4 regions of the Massilia sp. 05N420 genome follow, and region 1 is predicted to be linked to each of the others. Evidence: predicted binding sites of a transcription regulator. Region 1 holds the regulator's gene; each other region holds the start of a gene.

Region 1 (4,912 bases):
TTGGCCAGGCCCTTCAGGCTACGCGAAATTTCCGAAATTTCCGAAGCCCGGTTGTCGCCCGGCTTGGAACCCTGCATCAGCTGCAGGTAGTCGACGATGATCAGGCCGAGCTTGCCACATTGGCGGGCCAGGCGGCGCGCGCGGGCGCGCATTTCGATCGGGTTCAGCGCCGGCGTCTCGTCGATGAAGATCTGGGCGTCGTTCATCTTCTGGATCGCGTGCGTCAGGCGCGGCCAGTCCTCGTCGATCAGCTTGCCGGTACGCAGGCGGTGCTGGTCGAGCTGGCCGATCGAGCCGAGCATACGCATGGCGAGCTGGGTGCCGCCCATCTCCATCGAGAAGATCGCGACCGGCAGGCCGGCCTCGACCGCGACGGCCTCGCCGATGTTGACCGAGAATGCCGTTTTACCCATCGACGGACGGCCGGCGACGATCACCAGGTCGCCCGGCTGCAGGCCGGAAGTCATCTTGTCGAGGTCGATGAAGCCGGTCGGGACGCCGGTGATCTCGCCCTGGTTTTCGCGCGAGTAGAGTTCGTCGATGCGCTCGACCACCTGGGTCAGCAGCGGCTGCACAGGCAGCCAGCCCTGGGCGCCGCGGGCGCCCTGCTCGGCGATCGCGAAGATGCGCGATTCGGCTTCGTCGAGGATCTGCTTGACCTCGGCGCCCTGGGGATTGAAGGCCTTGGCCGAGACTTCGTCGGCGACGGTGATGAGCTGGCGCAGCACGCCGCGGTCGCGGACGATCTCGGCGTAACGGCGGATGTTGGCAGCGGATGGCGTATTTTGCGCCATCGCATTGAGGTACTGCAGCCCGCCCACTTCCTCGGCCTTGCCGAGCTGGACGAGCGATTCATACACGGTGATCACGTCGGCAGGTTTGCCAGCATTGATCAGGCGGACCATCTGTTCGAAGATGATCCGGTGGTCGTAGCGGTAAAAGTCCTCCGCATGCATGAAATCGGCAATGCGGTCCCACGCCGCGTTATCGCGCAGCAGGCCGCCGATGACGGACTGTTCTGCTTCGATGGAATGCGGGGGAATGCGGAGCGACTCGATCTGCGGGTCTGCTGGGGTGTTCATGGCCGACATTATACCTTTTCCGCATCGCCGGCTGAAATGATTGGTGATTTTCCAAGCATAAAAAAAGCCGGGCAAGCCCGGCTTTTTTCATTCCTGCAACAGATGTTGCTGGATTATTTAGGCAGCTTCGCCCACGACTGCAACGGTCACGTCGACGACGACGTCGGTGTGCAGTGCGACGGCAACCGGGTGCTCGCCGGTGGTCTTCAGCGGGCCGGTCGGCATGCGCACGTTGGCCTTTTCGACGGCGAAACCTTGCTTGCTCAGGGCTTCAGCGATGTCGAAGTTGGTCACGGAACCGAACAGACGGCCGTCCACGCCAGCTTTCTGGGCGATGGTGATGGTCATACCGTTCAGCTTGTCGCCCTGGCCTTGAGCGGCTGCCAGTTTCTCGGCGGCTGCTTTTTCCAGTTCGGCGCGCTTGACTTCGAACTCGGCCACGGCCGATTCGGTTGCACGGCGGGCTTTCTTTTGCGGAATCAGGAAGTTACGTGCGTAACCGTCCTTGACCTTGACGAYGTCGCCCAGGTTGCCGACGTTGACGACTTTTTCCAGCAGGATGACTTGCATATTATTCTCCAGTATACGTGTCGTGACCGACGATTAAGCGTTGTGCAGGTCGGTGTACGGCAGCAGGGCCAGGTAGCGGGCGCGCTTGATGGCGGTGTCCACTTGGCGCTGGTAGTGCGCCTTGGTACCGGTCAGGCGTGCCGGCATGATCTTGCCGTTTTCCTGGACGAAATCCTTCAGGGTGTCGACGTCTTTGTAGTCAACCTGTTCCACGCCTGCAGCGGTGAAGCGGCAGAACTTCTTGCGCTTGAACAGCGGGTTCTGCTGTTTACGCTTCAGTTTTTCCTTGGCTTTGTTTTTGTCGAACTTTTTACCGAATGCCATTTTAGGCTCCTGTATCTATCTAAATGAAATCAATGATGTGAAACACCAGGGCTTTGCTGTTGCGGTTCTTCCTGGCCATGAACCCTCGAAACTCGTAGACGGCACCGAGTTCGGCGTCGGCAAATCGCTTCGAAACATCGCCCGCGGCCAGCGCGGTGATCTCGAATTCGACCTGCCTGGCAATCCCTGCTTCCACCTGCTGCGATCCATGTTGCAGGATGCCGCTGACGATGGGGATACCGGCCGGGGTGTAGCGCAGGGCATCGCGTTCCGCGATGCTTGCGACCAGCAACAGCTCGTTCACTGCCCTTGCGCGCTTCTTTCTTAAGATTAAGAATTAAGCGGCTGCGGCCGGAGCAGCTGCCTGCTCGGCGCGATGGCTCTTGGCTGCGTCTTCGCGCTGCACCGATTTCATCATCGGCGACGGCGCGGTTTCGGCCTTCTTCATCTTGACGGTCAGGTGACGCAGCACGGCATCATTGAATTTGAATGCGGTTTCCAGCTCGACCAGGGTCTCGTTGTCGCACTCGATGTTCATGCAGATGTAGTGTGCCTTCGGCAGCTTCTGGATCTGGTAAGCCATTTGACGGCGGCCCCAGTCTTCGACGCGGTGGATGTTACCGCCGCGCGAGGTGACCGTGGTCTTGTAGCGCTCGATCATCGCCGGAACCTGCTCGCTCTGGTCCGGGTGGACGATAAACACGATTTCATAATGACGCATGCAACACTCCTTAAGGACGTTTAAACAAATGCCCACCTCGGCGTCAAGACGAGTGTGGGAAGGGAAAGCCCGACATTATAACCGCAAAAACGTCAAGAGCTCAATCGCCATTTCGAGGCCGCGTTGGCGGCCCGGCTTGCCTACCGAGCATCGGCTGTGCCCGGCAGGCAAAAAAAACCGGCAAATCGCACGGATTCCCCTTGCGCCCGGCGCAATACTGTACAAAAATACAGGGTATCGGGTTCGCCCCGCACTACCGCTCACCTACGAATTAATCTTTGACATGCTCAAGCTCACCGCACGGCAAGAACAGATCCTCAACCTGATCAAGGAAGCGATCGACAACACCGGTTTCCCGCCGACCCGCGCCGAAATCGCGCAGGAGCTGGGCTTCCGCTCGGCCAATGCGGCCGAGGAACACCTGCAGGCCCTGGCGCGCAAGGGCGCGATCGAAATCTCCCCCGGCACCTCGCGCGGCATCCGCCTGGTCGGCGCCGCAGCCGAACCCGCTCCGGTACCGGCAGTCCCGGCTGCCCTGCTGATGTCGCTGCCGCTGGTCGGCCGCGTCGCCGCCGGTTCGCCGATCCTGGCCCAGGAACATGTCGAGGCCACCTACTCGGTCGACCCGGCCATGTTTTCGAGCAAGCCCGACTTCCTGCTGAAGGTCAAGGGCTGGTCGATGCGCGACGCCGGCATCTGCGACGGCGACTTCCTGGCCGTCAAGAAAGTGGATTCGGCAAAGAACGGCCAGATCGTAGTCGCCCGCATCGGCGACGAAGTCACCGTCAAGCGCTACCGCAAGAGCGGCGGCACCATCGAACTGCTGCCGGAAAACCCGGACTTCTCCGTCATCACGGTCGATCCGCACACCGACGAGTTCGCGCTCGAAGGACTGGCCGTCGGCCTGCTGCGCTCTTGGCACTGAGCTGGCACTAAGCCGGCACCGAGCCGGCACTAATTTTTGCCACTTGGCAAAATAAACGCCCCGCCCGGCTTGCGCCTGCGGGGCGTTTCTCATTCGGCGGACGGCTTACTTCGTGCCTGCGCCGTTATAGTTGTTCTTGCGCGCTTCCAGGTCCTTCTCGCGTTCGGGCGTCGGCCCGCTCTTGACGATCTCGTTGTGCTGGCTGACATAGGCGTCGGTGGCGTCGCGCCAGACCGTGAAGTCGGCCACGACCATCTTGGCGCTGATCCTGGCGTCTTCCGACAGCCCCTCCTGCACCGCGTCCAGGTGCTTGCTTGCCGTCTCGTATTCGGCCTTGGTCATCAGTTTACGGACGTCCTCGGGAATACGCTTGCTCAGCGGGGTGACCGCATTCAGGTGCTCGGCATAGCGGTTGTAGCAATCCTGCCAGGTCTTCATCTTCGCGCTGTAGCGGTCGATCTCCTCGGTCTGGCGCGACACCGCCGGGAAGCGCGGCGCCGGGCAGCGGTACTCGTCGGTACGGACATCCGAGCCGTCGTATTTCGTCATCCAGTAGTCGATGTCGGCGCGGCGGAGCTCGCGCTGCTTCATCATCTCGAGCGAGGCGATGGCGACGGCATTGCCTTTGGCCGCCGCCTTGCGGAACCAGGCGGTGGCCTTGTCCATGTCGATGGCGCCGGCTTCGCCGTAAAAATACATTTCGCCCAGGTGCTGCTGGGCCGTGACGTTGCCGGCATTGGCCAGCCTGGTGTACTTCTGCAGGGCTTCTGGATAGGCCTTCTTGGCGAACAGGGCGTCGGCATCGGCCAGCTCGTCGGCACGGACGGTGCCGGCCGCCAGCAATGCGACGCATAACAGGAGAGTCTTCATGGAAAAGAGCTGTGAAGCAGGGCTGTGAAAAAGAAATTTATCATACCCCCACAGCCCTGCCAGCTCAACAATCCTTACTTGTTGCCGCCCCACGAGCGCTGCGGACGCGGCGCCTGCTCCCCCATTTTACGCAGGTAGGAATCATTGGCTTCCCGTGCGTGCTGTTGCTCGTCGTTATGGCGGCGCTTGTCGTCCTCGGTCCTGGCGTTCGCCTCGTTGACAAACTTTTCGGTGGCCGCGTACCAGGCGTCACGGTCGCCGGCAAAGGCCAGCGCCTCGGCCTGGCGGCGCATGGCGGCGCCCGTCAGGGCATCGTTGACGCGGCCGGCCGCCTGCTCGGCCTCACGCGGACTCATCAACTTGAAGACGTCGGGCGGGATACGTTTGCCGCCTTGCGGCGCCTGCTTCACGTTGGCGACG
Region 2 (4,912 bases), on a different contig from region 1:
GCGCGACCAGGATCACGCCGAGCTCGGCGGCGACGCGCTGGGCGCCGGCCTTAATCATGAAGGTTTCTTCGGTGCAGGTCAGCCCGGCCAGGTAGAACAGCACCGGCAGCTTCTTGCCTTCCGCTCCGGGCGGCAGGTAGACGGAAAAGCGCATCGGCAGGCCGATGGCGCTGGAGTCGTGCTGGTAGAAGCGCTGCACGCCGCCGAAGCAGGCGTGTTCGCTGAGTACATTGGCTTGGGCAAGATCGGTCATCGTCTTTCCATCGATAGGTGAACAATTGCATAAGTATGCCCGCTGCGCCGCCGTCTTGCAGTAGACATTGCAGCGAACTCAGACGATGCCGAGCGCGCCGAGCAGGGCGCCGGCCGCCAGCACCCACAACAGGTGCAGCCGGGTACGCCAGATCACCGCGCCGGCGGCGACGGAAAGCAGCCACAGCCGCCATTGTCCGCCGCCGGCCGAACTGCCGAGGATCCAGGCGGTCGACAGCAGCAGGGCGATCACCACCGGCGCCATGCCCTGCTTGAAGGCGCGCACGGCGCGCAGGTCGCGGTTGCGGTGGCCCCAGCGCGCCGCCGTGTAGGTGATGATGGTCGAGGGCGTCATGATGCCGACCATGCAGACCAGCACGCCGAACAGGGCGGCGCCGACGCTGCCGGCATTGATGCCGACGTGCCAGCCCATCAGGGCCACGAACAGCACGTTGGGGCCGGGCGCGGCCTGGGCCAGGGCGATCGCGGCATTGAACTGGTCCTGGGTCAGCCAGTGGTGCTGCTCGACCAGGAAGCGGTGCATCTCGGACGAGGTCGAGATCGCGCCGCCGATCGACATCGTCGACAGCAGCAGGAAGTGGCCGAACAGGTTCAGCCAGTCGGACCAGGCCAGCGCCAGGTGCAGGGTCTCGTGTGCCGGGCTCATGATGTCAGGCGGCGCCAGGTGAGGACGCAGCCGAGGCCGCCCAGGCCCAGCAGCACGTACAGCAGCGGGCATTTCAGCAGCGCCACCAGCACGAAGCCGAGGGCGGCGATGGCCACGCACCAGGACATCGGCAGCGGGCTGCGCTTGAGGGCCGCGGCCAGCCGCAGGCCGGCGACGCCGATCAGGCCGGCCGAGACGGCGGCCATGCCGCGCAGGGCGCCGGCCACCTGCGGGCTGTCGGCGAAGCGGTCGTGCAGCACCGCCAGGGTCAGCACCAGCACCAGCGGCAGGGCCAGCAGCCCGGCCAGGGCGGTCATGGCGCCGGGCAGGCCGAAATAGCGGCCGCCGATCATCAGCGACAGGTTGACCACGTTCGGGCCCGGCATGATCTGGGCGACGGCCCAGTCTTCGATGAATTCCTCCTGGGTCAGCCAGCGTTTGCGCTCGACGAGCTCGCGCTGGACGACGGCGAGCACGCCGCCGAAACCTTGCAAGGCCAGCAGCGTGAAGGAGATGAAGAGGTCGGACAGGGTTTGCGGGCGGGGCGGGGAGCCGGGCTCCCCCGGCAGCGGATGCGGCGAGGTGGTCATGCACCGATTATCGCGCTGCGTCCACCCTCCTGTCCATGTGGCAGTGGCTGGGTTTTAGCCGCCGCCGATGCCGCGCATCACGCGGCCGGATCCTTCGCATTCCGGGCAGATCTTGCCGTCGGTCAGCTTGCCACTGCCGCCGCAGGTCTCGCAAAGGTCCTCGCCCGCGCCCGGGGTGCCCGGTTCGGCTTCGTCGCCCGGTTTCAGGTCGGGATCGGGAGTCATGGTCATGGGGTCCTCGCTGGTGATGGTTGACGGGATCATTCTAGGCCGGGCGGCGCGGCGGCGGCGCACGCGGATGCGCTGCGCCGTCATCTGCGCGTAATATGCGGATGCGATATGTCCTCTTGACTTGCAATTAATCTGGCCGATACTGCATCTGCGGCAAGCGGCCTTGATTCCGATCAAACAGGAGATGCAATGGAGCAAACTAGCCTGACCCAGCGCCTGGATGCGCAGCGCAGCAGCGTCGTCGATCTCGGCGTAGCCTTGCAATCACGCGACGGCACGATCTCGGCCGTGGAATTCCTGCGCTCGCGGGACATCGATCCAGCGGTCATCGAAAGGGTGCTGGGCGAGCCGGAACGCCGCCGCCCGCCCTCCGCTTGAGTGTTTCTGGGGTGTCGTGGTTATGCACAAATTTTTCTGCAATGCATCTTGCAAAAATATTTGAATCGTGCGCCGCTTGACATCGTAAGCCCTTGATTTTGCGTGTTTCACATCCTGCACGCACAATGGGCAAATTGTTGGAAGCCGCATCATTCCTTGCTTCCCGCATGTCAAGGGGGTGCTTTTCCACATGGTTATTCACAGATTTTGTGGATATCTGAACAAGCCTGGCCAGCTTATGGGACTTGCCTAACTCTACTGGATAAATGTACAGTTCTGGCATCTCCAGACCTGTTGCATTATGCCCGATACCGCCGACCCCAGCGTTTCCGCACCCGCGCTGCATGATCCGCTGCCCGACCCCTATGCGTCCCTGAATCCGGAACAACGCGCGGCCGTCGAACACGACGTCGGCCTTACCATGCCGCGGCCGCTGCTGGTCGTCGCCGGCGCCGGCTCGGGAAAGACGAATACGCTGGCCCACCGCGTGGCCCGGCTGATCCAGTCCGGCGCAGATCCGCAGCGCATCATGTTGCTGACCTTTTCGCGGCGCGCCGCCAACGAGATGGCGCAGCGCGCCGGCGGTGTCCTGCAGCGCGTCTTCGGGACCTCGCCCCAGGCGGTGGCGGGCTTGCCCTGGGCCGGCACTTTCCACAGCATCGGTGCCCGCCTGCTGCGCGAGTACGCCGGCCGGACCGGGCTGGAGTCCTCCTTCACCATCCACGACCGCGGCGATTCCGAAGACCTGATGGGCATGGTGCGCCAGGATATTGGCCTCACCGGTGGCCAGAAGCGGTTTCCCTTGAAAGGCACCTGCCTGGCCATCTATTCGCGCGTGGTGAACAGCCAGGACGCGCTCGGCGAGGTGCTGCAGACGACCTTCCCCTGGTGCAGCGAATGGGAGGAGCAGCTGAAACGCCTGTTCGGCGCCTATGTCGACGCCAAGCAGGAGCAGAACGTGCTCGACTACGACGACCTGCTGCTGTTCTGGTCCGAGATGGCGTCCGACCCGGAACTCGGACCGGAGCTGGGCGCGCTGTTCGACCACGTGCTGGTCGACGAATACCAGGACACCAACCGCCTGCAGGCCGCCATCATCCAGGGCATGAAGCCGGACGGGCAGGGCGTGATGGTGGTCGGCGACGACGCCCAGGCCATCTATTCCTTCCGCGGGGCGACGGTGCGCAACATCCTCGACTTCCCGCAAGCCTTCTCGCAGCCGGCCCGCGTCATCACCCTCGACCGCAACTACCGCTCCACCCAGCCCATCCTGGATGCCTCGAACGCCGTTATCGCCGCCGCGCTGGAGCGGCATGCGAAGACGCTGTGGACGGATAAAGTGTCGACGGCGAAGCCGCAGCTGGTGCTGATTCCGGACGAGGCCGAGCAGGCGCGCTGGGTCTGCAACCGCGTGCTGGAACAGCGCGAAGCCGGCACCAGGCTGACCCAGCAGGCGGTGCTGTTCCGCGCCGCCAGCCACAGCGCCGCGCTGGAGCTGGAGCTGGTGCGCCGGAACATCCCCTTCGTGAAGTTCGGCGGCCTGAAATTCCTGGAAGCGGCCCATATCAAGGACATCCTCGCGGTGCTGCGCTTCGCCCAGAACCCGGCCGGACGCCTGGCCGGATTCCGCGTCGCCCAGCTGATCCCCGGCATCGGCCCGGCGAACGCGGCGCGGCTGCTGGATGCGGTAGGCGAGGCCGCCGATCCGCTGGCGGCCGTGGAAGCCTTCGAAGCGCCGGCGCGCGCCCAGGGCGACTGGGAAGCCTTCGTGGCCCTGTTCCGCAGCCTGCGGACGCCCGGGCTACGCTGGCCGATGGACATCGAACTGGTGCGCGGCTGGTACCAGCCCCACCTGGAGCGCCTGTACGACGACGCCCCGGTGCGCGCGGCCGATCTCGAGCAGCTGGTGGCGCTGGCCGGCGGCTACGGTTCGCGCGAGACCTTCCTGACCGAGCTGACCCTCGATCCGCCCGAAGCGACCAGCGACCGCGCCGGTCCGCCGCTGCTGGACGAGGATTACCTGATCCTGTCGACCATCCATTCGGCCAAGGGCCAGGAGTGGCAGTCGGTGCACGTGCTGAACGTGGTGGACGGCTGCATCCCCTCCGACATGGCCACCGGCAGCGGCGACGACATCGAGGAGGAGCGGCGCCTGTTGTATGTGGCCATGACGCGCGCCAGGGAGCAGTTGCACCTGGTGGTGCCGAACCGCTTCTTCATCAAGCAGCAGGCGCAGATGGGCGACCGGCATGTCTACGCCCAGCGAACCCGCTTCATCAGCCCGGCGATGCTGAAGCATTACGAGGAATGCGTGTGGGTGAACGGGGATACGCCGCACAGCCGCAAGCCGATGCCGGACGAAGTAAGGATGCTGGTGCGCGAGCGGGCGCGAAGCCGCTGGAAATGAGCTTGGAAATAATAGTTATCCCCCGTGTCCTACCCTTGTAGGAATTTGCCGCATAGCCATGTCCTGCACAAAACTGGGGCTTGGCTAAGTCCTTGATTTTGCAGGGCTAAGATTTTGCCTGTTGAACGGGCAATTTGTTGAAACCCGCACCAATACTGCCCTCCCGGCTTGTCAAGAGGCGCTTGTCCACAACTTTATCCACATTTCCTGTGGATATGAAAATAAAGGCTGTGGAATCAAGTATTTAGGGCCTGATCTTGAGAAATCCCTTGGCATTTTCGTAAGGTAAATTCTTGCGCCGGGCGATGGGCCCGGCCGGCTCAGTCCAGATGCTCGCGCAGGCGCCGCAAGGCTTCCAGCGCCCCGGCCGGAATGCCGACGTCGCGC
Region 3 (4,912 bases), on a different contig from region 1:
GCTCGCGCACCCGCAGGTGCAGGGTCTGGGCCTGGTCGTGCGGGATCAGCTCGATGCGCGCCTGGCGCAGGCAATCGTCGTCGAATCCGCCGGCTTCTCCCAGGTGGAGCAGGCGTACCAGCTCGCCGCGCTTTTGCTGGACGAAGAGATTGAACAGCTTGTCGACCAGTACGTCGTTGGCGATCGGCTTTTCGGCATAGGCCAGGCAGTGGGAGTCGACCAGTTTCTGCTGCAGCAGGTAGCGCCCGCCCTGGCGCGAGCTCTGCAGGTAGACGTATTCGCGCCCCGGCGGCAGGCGCTGCAGCAGCTCGCCCAGCATCAGGGTCTTGCGGCTGTCCTGCATGTCGGCCTGCATATTGTGCAGGGCATCGAGATCGATCACGAACAGGCCGTTGCCGGCATCGCCCTCCACCGCCGCCACGAACTCGCTGACTTCGCTGAAGAAAGCCATGTCGAAGTCATATTTGTGGGCGTGGAGCCGCAACTCGGCAGCGTTGTCCTTGATGAAGAAACTCTGCGACAACAACAGCGCACGGTATTTGTAGAGCGGGACGTTGCTTGGCATGGGACCTGGTCTGTGTATCGGAATGCATCAGCAACACAAACATACAAGGATCCTGAGAAAAATTGTATAAAAAGGGAAACTTTTTTTATCAAATATGCATTCCGAATGACGGTGCAACAACACTCTGCTTGGTCCTCGTGCCTGATGCGATCACGCAAGCTTGGCATTCAGGATAGCTATCGTCCTGTTGTGTACGGTGGCGTTTTATGCAGGAGTTCACGTCCAAGGACTCCTGCGAAGCCGCGAACAACACAATTCAGTCCATGGATGACGCTCGAAACAGCGTCAACAGGAACATCAAAGTTGAAATTCGCGATGGCATCGTAAGTATGGAATGCGTGAAGAAATAAGTTGACACGCCAATAAAGCAAATCCGCCCTCGGGCGGATTTGTTCGTTTACAGCGGCCCGCAGTCAGACCACGCCCTCGATCACCCGGCGTACCTGCAGCGCGCGTTCCTCGACGCTGCCGCTCACCAGGGTATACGGAATGCCGCGCGCCTCCAGGTCCTCCAGGACGAGCTGGTGGATGCGCCCGCGCCAGGCTTCGTTCTCGCGCGCGGCCTGCTCCTCATAGGGGATGTCGTCGGCACAGACGAAGGTATGCGCATAGCGCTCGCGGCATTCGTCGGCGCAGCGCAGCAGCTCGGGCGGGACCGGCTTGCCGACCTGGCCGAATTCCAGGCCCAGCAGCAAGGTAGTCAGGGCATTCGTGTCGACGAACAGGTAGCGCCTGGCGTAGGGCATCTGCTCGTCCTCGGCCTCGCGGTGGCGCAGGGCGATGTCGACATAATCGCCGGCATCCAGCTGGCCTTCCTTGTCTTCCCAGATGTAGCGGCCGATCTCGGGCACGGCCACGCTGCCGTACTGGCGCGCCAGGTATTCGCACAAGGTCGATTTGCCGGTCGATTCCGCACCGACAAACACCACCCGCCTGATCCGGCCTGCTGCGCTGCCCTGCTCTTCCATATGAATCCCGTGATCGTAATGAATTACTTGCATCCCAGAAAGATGCGAGGCGCCATCCTAACTCAAAACAGGTCCATCTGCGGGCTCGCCTTGGCCTTCCCGCCCTGCGGCTTGCCGCCCGCCTCGGCCGCCGGCACGCCGCCGAACAGGTCGAGCTGGGTGACGTCCTCGTCGCGGCGCTGGCAGGCCGCGGCCGAGGGCACCACCAGCGGGCGGCGGAACTGCGTGCCGTCCATCTTGCTGAAGCGGCCATTGAAGCCGTCCATGCCGAGCCGCTTGACCGCCTTGGTGAAGYGCTGGCGGATCAGGTCGGCCCACACGCCTTCGCCCGTCATGCGCTTGCCGAAATCGCTATCGTATTCCTTGCCGCCGCGCATATCTTTCATGCGATTCAGGACGCGTTGAGCCCGGTCTGGAAAATGAGCGTACAACCATTGATGAAACAGCGGGTTGACTTCCCACGGCATGCGTAGCACGACGTAGTGCGCGCCGACCGCGCCGGCGTCCCTGGCGGCCTCGAGGATGCGCTCGATCTCCGGTTCCGTGATGAAGGGAATGATGGGCGCCACGCTGACGCTGACCGGGATGCCGGCTTCGGTGAGCGTGCGGATCGCGCGCAGGCGGCGTGCCGGCGCGGCCGCGCGCGGCTCGAGGGTGCGCGCGATCTCGCCGTCCAGGGTCGTGAGCGTGATCGCGGCGGCCGCCAGGCCCTTCTCCGCCATCGGCGCGATCAGGTCGATGTCGCGCTCGATCAGCGCCGACTTGGTGATCAGGCCATAGGGGTGCTTGCACTCGGCCAGCACCTGCAGCACTTCGCGCGTGATGCCGCGTTCGCGTTCGCAAGGCTGATAGGCATCCGTGTTGACGCCGATGGCGATGCTTTCGGGCACATAGCCGGGGCGGGCCAGTTCGCGGCGCAGCAGGTCGGCCGCATTCACCTTGGCGAAGATGCGGCTTTCGAAGTCGAGGCCGGGCGACAGGCCGAGATAGCTGTGCGAGGGACGTGCAAAGCAATAGATGCAGCCGTGCTCGCATCCCCGGTAGGGATTCAGCGAGACATTGAAGGGAATGTCCGGCGATGCATTGCGGGTCAGGATGGTTTTGGCAAACTCATCCGTGACAATGGTCTTCGGCGCGGCCGGTCCTTCATCCTTCAGCCCCGGGACCGTCCAGCCGTCGTCGAAACGCTCGCGGCCGTGGACTTCGTAACGGCCCTGGAGGTTCGACACGGCGCCACGGCCCTTGTGCGGCGTGAGCGGCCGCGGGGGGATCATGACCTGGCCTTGCAATTCCACGTCTTCTGCCCAAGCTTGTTGGCGATTCACTATGGCGCTCCCGAGTACTGTATGGATATACAGTATCGTACACCTGCTTTATTGTTGGTTCAAGCGCGAAATAGACGGGATTGTTGTTCCACAAACCGATCGAATCCGTCGAGCAACGAAGTGTAGTGTTCAGGCCGGTTTTCGAGGCGGGACAGCGCATGCACGGCCGCTTCCAGCGACGACAGCTGGTCCGGCGCATGGGCCTTGCGAATCCGATAAGCCGAAGGCGGCAGTTCCTGCAGAGCCAGGCGCGGCAGGCACTGCAGCGCAGGGTTCAGGTAGAGCATCTTGCGACTCTTGCGCCAGGTGGCGTCGAGCAGCACCAGGCGCAGCGCCTCCGGCTGCGCCAAGCCGGCAGGATCGAGCGGCGGCGGCGCCGGCAGGCCGAGCGCGGCTTCGCCGGGGGTGTGCGGGTACAACAGCAGCGGCCTGCGTCCGTCCGCATGCAGGCCCGCGTCCAGCTCGGCGGCGGCAAACGCCTCGCCGACCAGCAGCCGGCTCGACGGCAGGGACAGGTGCAGCAGCCGCGCGCTGTTCTTGGCGTGATGCACCTCGAGCGGATGTTGCAGGACCAGCAGCTCGACACGGCTGGCGAGCGGCACCGCGAAGCCGCAGATGCAGGCGCTCCGCGCGCGCAGGCAGGCGGCGCAGGTGGCGCGCCGGGAAGCTGAAGATGTCATGGGCGGCGATTGTACTCTCCGCCCGGCGGACGAAACATCAAAAACTGCCGCCCACCCGCTCCCCGCGCGGCGGCATATTGTCCGGCTCCGGCACCGGGGGATCGTCCTTGCGCAGGGGCTTGAGCGCCCCGCTCCACCGCACCACCTGGTCGAGCATGGTCTCGACCGCGCGCTCGTGGTGTTCGGCCGGGTTGAAGGTGGTGAAATTCTCGAAGTCGGTGAACAGCGACAGCATCACCTGGGCGCGCACGTCGGCCACCATCAGCTCGCCCATCACCAGGCGCAGGTTCTCGATCGCGCGCGCGCCGCCCGCGCTGCCGTAGCCGACGAAGCCGGCCGCCTTGTTGTTCCACTCCTTGTACAGATAGTCGATGGCGTTCTTCAGCGCGCCGGACGTCCCATGGTTGTACTCCGGCGTGACGAACACGAAGCCGTCGAACCCGGCGATCTTCGCCGCCCAGGCCTTCGTATGCGGCTGCGAATACTGGCCCATCGACGGCGGCACCGGCTCGTCCAGCAGCGGCAGGTCGAAGTCCGCGATGTCGACCAGTTCGAAGGCGGCGTCGCCGCGCGCGGCCGCGCATTCCATCACCCAGCGCGCCACGTCGGGCGCCTTGCGTCCGGGGCGGGTGCTGCCCACGATGATTCCCACATTGATCATGCTCCCCTCCATCCATGCGATTGGTGATTCATGGTGCCACGCGCCAGCCTCCCCCCAGCGCCCGGTACAGGTCCACGTGCGCCGCCAGCCAGCTGGCGCGCAGCTGCAGCACGGCGGTTTCGGCGCTGAAGGCGTTGCGCTGGGCGTCCAGCTCTTCCAGGTAGGAGGAGTAGCCGTTGCGGTAGCGGTTGTGGGCGATGCGCAGGGCCTCGGCGGTGGCAACCCGGCGCGCCTCGGTCTGGTCGAGCTGCTCGCGCAGGCGCTGCACGGCCGTCAGCGCATTCTCGGTCTCGGCGAAGGCGTTGCGCACCACCGATTTGTAGGCGAACACGGCGCGGTCGCGCAGCGAGGCCGAGATCTCGGCCTGGGCGCGCAGGCGGCCGGCGTCGAACAGCGGCGCCAGCACGCTGCCGCCCACGCTCCACAAGGTGGTGCCGGCGCCCAGCAGGTCGGGCAGCGTGTGCGCATAGCCGCCGACCGATGCCGTCAGGCGCAGCGAGGGCAGCATCTGGTCGCGGGCGGCGGCCAGGCTGGCGTCGGCGGCGGCGATGGCCGCTTCCGCCTGGGCGATGTCGGGCCGGCGGCGCAGCAGTTCGGACGGCAGGCCCGGCGCGATGCCCGGCGCCCGCAGCCCGACCAGGCCGGCGCCGCGCGCCACCGGTCCCGGATTGGCGCCGGCCAGCAGGGCCAGGGCATTCTCCTGCTGGGTGATC
Region 4 (4,912 bases), on a different contig from region 1:
CAAGGAAGGCCTGGCGTCGCTGAGCCTCGGCCTGATCGACAAGGGGACCAAGGCGCGCAACGCGTTCCAGTTATCCGACGCATTGGAATCGCTGGGCGCCGACATCAGCACCGGCACCTCCCAGGACCAGTCGGTGGTGCGCCTGAAGGCAACCAGCGCCAACCTGGCGCCGTCGCTGGCGCTGATGGCCGACGCCGCCCTCAACGCCACCTTCCCGCAGGACCAGGTCGAGCTGGCCAAGCAGCGCCGCCTGGCTCAGGTGGGGCAGGAGAAGGCCCAGCCGAGCGCCCTCGCGGTGCGCGTGATCCCGGGCATCCTGTACGGCGCGGGCCATGCCTACGGCCGTCCGGCTTCCGGTACCGAAGCCAGCACCCGGACCATCAGCCGCGACGACGTCGCGCGCTGGCATGACGCCTGGTTCCGTCCGGGCAGCGCGACCCTGGTCGTGGCCGGCGACACCACCCTCGAAAAGTTGATGCCGGCGCTGGAGTCGAGCTTCGGCAAATGGCAGGCCGGCGGCGCCCCCGCCAAGCAGGTGCCGAGCGTGCCGGCCACCGCGGGCAAGCGCATCTACCTGATCGACAAGCCGGAGGCGCCGCAGTCGACCATCGTCGCCGCCCACGTCTCGCTGCCGTCCGGCCAGCCGGACGAACTGGCGATCCAGGCCGTCATGCACGACTTCGGCGGCATGGCGACCTCGCGCCTGAACCGCAACCTGCGCCTCGACAAGCACTGGAGTTACGGCACCACCGCCCGCATGATCGACATGCGCGGCCAGCGCAGCTTCCTGACGATCGCGCCGGTGCAGACCGACAAGACGGTCGAGGCGATGCAGGAAGTGTCGAAGGAGATCCGCGACATCGCCGGCCAGCGTCCGATCGCCGGCGAGGAATTCGACAGCGTGATGCGCAACGTGACCTCGCGCCTGCCGGGCCGCTTCGCCACCCTGGATGCGCTCGAAGGCGCGGCCATCACCAGCATCAACCTCGGCCTGCCGGACGATTACTGGAACCGCTACGCCGGCGGCATGCGCTCGCTGAGCGACAAGCAGCTGGCCGGCGCCGGCGCGCGCTACGTGCATCCGGACGAAGTCGTGTGGCTCGTGATCGGCGACCTGCGCAAGGTCGAGCCGGGTATCCGCAAGCTGGGCTGGGGCGAGGTGACCGTGCTGGACGCGGACGGCAAGCCGGTCCGCTGAGCGCTCAGCCGAGCGTCCGCGCCAGGAAGGCATCGATCGCCCGGGAACTGGCGGTCGGCTCGCTGATGTGCGGACAGTGGCCTTCGTCGTCGATGACGTCCAGGCTGCTGTTCGGCAGGTGGCGCAGCAGGTAGTGGCCGACCTCGCGCGGGACGAGCGGATCGTCGCTGCATTCCAGGATCAGCGACGGCACGGTCGAACGAGCCAGGTCGGCGCGGTGGTCGGACAGGAAGGTCACGCGGGCGAAATGGCGGGCAATGCCCTGGTCGTTGCGCATGAAGCTGGCCACCAGCTCCGCGGTCAGCGCCGGCCGCTTCGCCCCGATCAGTATGGGCGCCATGCGCCGTGACCAGCTCGGGAAATCGTCGTCCATCGACGCCAGCAGGTTGTCCATATCCTCGCGGCTGAAGCCGCCCACATAATCGCCGTCGTTGATGTAGCAGGGCGACGGTCCCACCATGACTTGCGCAGCGAAGCGCTCCGGCGCCTTGATCGCCGCCAGCATGCCGATCGTGGCGCTGACCGAATGGCCGACGAAGACCACCGGCCCGGCCGCGCAGGCGGTCAGTATTTCCAGCAAATCGTCGGCATGGCCATGCAGGCTTCCATGCCTTGCTCGGTCATAGGCCGTGCGGTCGGAATCGCCGCTGCCGGTCAGGTCATACAGGATGGTGCGGAATCGCCCTTCATAGGCGGGGGCGAGGAAGCGCCACATGGTCTGGTCGCAGCCGAAGCCGTGGGCGAACACCAGGGTCGCGTGTCCGGCGCCGGCGACGTGGACGTTATTGCGGAATTGGACAGACATCAATAATCAGATTCGTCAAAAACAATTGCAAACTATCATAGTTTGATCATGTTGCAAACCGATGAAGACGCGCCCGTGGCAAGCGTGCGTCCACGCACCGCCGCACCGGCATGAACTGCGGTATACTGTTCATCCATACAGTATTTACTGCACAATGGAACTCAAAGACAAGCTCGAGATCCTGGCCGATGCCGCCAAATACGACGCCTCCTGCGCCAGCAGCGGCGCGCCCAAGCGGGATTCGGCCGACAAGGACGGCCTGGGCGCCACCAACGGCATGGGTATCTGCCACAGCTACACGCCGGACGGACGCTGCGTATCGCTGCTGAAGATCCTGCTGACCAACTTCTGCATCTACGACTGCCAGTATTGCGTGAATCGCCGCAGCTCGAACGTGCCGCGGGCCCGCTTCGCGGTCGACGAAGTGGTCAAGCTGACCCAGGATTTTTACCTCCGCAATTACATCGACGGGCTGTTCCTCAGCTCGGGCATCATCCAGTCCAGCGATTACACGATGGAGCAGCTGGTCGAGGTCGCGCGGCGTCTGCGCGAGGAGCACAAGTTCCGCGGCTACATCCACCTGAAGACGATTCCGGATGCCGACCCGCGCCTGATCGAGCTGGCCGGCAAGTACGCCGACCGGCTGTCGGTCAACATCGAGCTGCCGACCCAGGACAGCGTCTCCCGCCTGGCGCCGGAAAAGAACGTCCACACGATCAAGCTGGCGATGGGCGCCATCCGCACCAGGCTCGACGAGAAGGACGAGCACCCGAAGGCGCCAGTCTTCGCGCCGGCCGGGCAGAGCACCCAGATGATCGTCGGCGCCGACGCCAGCGACGACCAGACCATCCTGAACACGGCCCAGACCCTGTACGGCAGCTACAAGCTCAAGCGGGTCTACTACTCGGCCTTCAGCCCGATCCCGCAGAGCCCGTCCAGCGTGCCGTCCGCGCCGCCGCCGCTGTTGCGCGAGCACCGCCTCTACCAGGCCGATTTCCTGTTGCGCGGCTATGGCTTCACGGCCGGCGAACTGATGCCGCAGGCGGGCAACCTGGCGCTCGACATCGACCCCAAGCTGGCCTGGGCGCTCGGCAACCGCGAGCACTTCCCGCTCGACCTGAACCGCGCCGACGAAGCCATGATCGCGCGCGTACCCGGCATCGGCCTGCGTTCGGCCAAACGGCTCATCGACCTGCGCCGCCTGCGCCGGATCCGCTGGGAGGATCTGTCGCGCCTGCGCTGCAGCCTGAAGAAGCTGGCGCCCTTCGTGGTCACCGCCGACTACAAGCCGGCGCAAGACGCGGCCTCCTCCGAACTGCTGCGGCGGAACATGGCCGACGCTCCGCAGCAGATGAAGCTGTGGCCGGAGCTGCAGGCGGCATGAGCGCGATCGACCGACAGCGTGCGGGCCAGCCGCTGCTGGTCGAGACCTTCGCCGAATGGCGCGAGGCGGCGCGCGAGCTGCTGGTCCACGACGTGCCGCCGGAGCTGCTAACCTGGAGCACGCCCTACGCCGGCGGCGACCTGTTCTCGGGTGCGCCGCCCACGGCCGAGCAGCCGCATAATCCTTCCGACTTGCCGCCGCCCGCATCGGACCAAGCGCGCCACGGACCGGCACACGGGCCGAAACACGGCGCGCCGAGCATTCCGCGCTCGCTGATGGACATGCTGCAAAGCGCCGCCTGCTGCCGCGTGCCGGACCGCTGGGCCTTTCTCTATCGCGTGATCTGGCGCTGGCAGCAGGGCGAGCACGAGGTGCAGTCGCCGGCCGACGAAGACGGCGCGCGCCTGCATGCGATGGTGAAGGCGGTGCACCGCGAGGAACACGACATGCATGCCTATATCCGATTCCGCGAACGTCCGCCTGACGCCGGGCCGCCGCGCTTCGTCGCCTGGTACGAGCCGCGCCACGACGTGCTTCCCCAGGTCGCCGAGCATTTTATTTCCCGCATGGGCAAGGTCAGCTGGATGATCGCCACGCCCGAGGCCAGCGTGCTGTGGGATGGCCAGACCCTGCACAATACCGGCCCGCTGGTGAAGAACTCCGACGACCTCGAAGACACAGGGGAAGCCTTGTGGCTGACCTACTACCGCAGCGTGTTCAATCCGGCGCGCCTGAACGTCGAGGTGATGCGCCAGCACATCACTTCGGACCGCTGGAAAAATTTGCCAGAAGGCAAAATCGTGCCGCATATGATTTCCGAGGCAGCGATGGGCGCGCGCAAGATCGGCCAGTACGAGGCGGTGGGCCAGCGCAAGGGCACGACCATCCCGATCGCCCCCGAGGATGCCCAGCCGGAGCGCCAGCAGCCTTCCAAGCTGGACGAATGCCGGCGCTGCGAGTTGTGGCAGTTCGCCACCCAGGCCGTCGGCGGCGAAGGGCCGAAGAAGGCGAAGATCATGTTCGTCGGCGAGCAGCCGGGCGACCAGGAGGACCTGGCCGGCCAGCCTTTCGTCGGGCCCGCCGGCAAGCTGCTCGACCGCGTGTGCGAGGCGGCCGGCGTCGACCGCGAGACCATTTACGTGACCAACGCCGTCAAGCACTTCAAGTGGGAACCGCGCGGCAAGCGGCGCCTCCATAAGACCCCGGCGCAGAAGGAAATCGAGGCTTGCCACTACTGGCTCGACAAGGAACTGGCCCACGTAAAACCTACCGTGATCGTGGCGCTGGGCGCGACCGCCCTGAAGTCGGTCATGCGCAGCGCCAACGTGACGCTGAAGAACGCGATGGGCAAGCCGGTCTTCCACGAAGGCCACTGGATCGTCACCACCTATCACCCCTCCTACGTGCTGCGGGTGCCGGGCGAGGACGCCAAGCGCGACGCCTTCCAGGCCATGGTGGAGGGCTTGAAGCTGGCCCACGGCCTGCTGGACCGGCAGCCGGAAGAGCCGCCCGCTGCCGACTGACA

Evidence for each region. Region 1 encodes LexA, which represses DNA repair genes until DNA is damaged. Its sites were predicted from a motif close to ACTGTATNNNNATACAGT; they were not measured.
Region 2: AC1DIX_RS20790 (ATP-dependent helicase) is a predicted target of LexA. The motif match lies at 2,376-2,393, and genes of this name have one in related genera.
Region 3: AC1DIX_RS05555 (PA0069 family radical SAM protein) is a predicted target of LexA. The motif match lies at 2,875-2,892, and genes of this name have one in related genera.
Region 4: AC1DIX_RS07635 (putative DNA modification/repair radical SAM protein) is a predicted target of LexA. The motif match lies at 2,128-2,145, and genes of this name have one in related genera.

What each region holds. Positions count from the first base shown of each region.
Region 1 is NZ_JBFTMX010000042.1:57,182-62,093, forward strand. Features, by position in the region: gene AC1DIX_RS22375 (replicative DNA helicase) at 1-1,082, opposite strand, end outside; gene rplI (50S ribosomal protein L9) at 1,200-1,652, opposite strand; gene rpsR (30S ribosomal protein S18) at 1,686-1,976, opposite strand; gene priB (primosomal replication protein N) at 1,996-2,280, opposite strand; gene rpsF (30S ribosomal protein S6) at 2,314-2,697, opposite strand; gene lexA (transcriptional repressor LexA) at 2,981-3,622, shown strand; gene AC1DIX_RS22405 (tetratricopeptide repeat protein) at 3,728-4,492, opposite strand; gene AC1DIX_RS22410 (tetratricopeptide repeat protein) at 4,567-4,912, opposite strand, start outside.
Region 2 is NZ_JBFTMX010000037.1:21,028-25,939, reverse strand. Features, by position in the region: gene fghA (S-formylglutathione hydrolase) at 1-253, opposite strand, end outside; gene AC1DIX_RS20810 (chromate transporter) at 332-919, opposite strand; gene AC1DIX_RS20805 (chromate transporter) at 916-1,509, opposite strand; gene AC1DIX_RS20800 (hypothetical protein) at 1,564-1,740, opposite strand; gene AC1DIX_RS20795 (hypothetical protein) at 1,930-2,118, shown strand; gene AC1DIX_RS20790 (ATP-dependent helicase) at 2,420-4,525, shown strand; gene AC1DIX_RS20785 (SIR2 family NAD-dependent protein deacylase) at 4,846-4,912, opposite strand, start outside.
Region 3 is NZ_JBFTMX010000006.1:152,061-156,972, forward strand. Features, by position in the region: gene AC1DIX_RS05545 (GGDEF domain-containing protein) at 1-565, opposite strand, end outside; gene AC1DIX_RS05550 (AAA family ATPase) at 979-1,533, opposite strand; gene AC1DIX_RS05555 (PA0069 family radical SAM protein) at 1,596-2,807, opposite strand; gene AC1DIX_RS05560 (tRNA-uridine aminocarboxypropyltransferase) at 2,918-3,538, opposite strand; gene AC1DIX_RS05565 (NADPH-dependent FMN reductase) at 3,576-4,199, opposite strand; gene AC1DIX_RS05570 (efflux transporter outer membrane subunit) at 4,228-4,912, opposite strand, start outside.
Region 4 is NZ_JBFTMX010000009.1:73,923-78,834, forward strand. Features, by position in the region: gene AC1DIX_RS07625 (M16 family metallopeptidase) at 1-1,198, shown strand, start outside; gene AC1DIX_RS07630 (alpha/beta fold hydrolase) at 1,203-2,003, opposite strand; gene AC1DIX_RS07635 (putative DNA modification/repair radical SAM protein) at 2,158-3,387, shown strand; gene AC1DIX_RS07640 (UdgX family uracil-DNA binding protein) at 3,384-4,910, shown strand.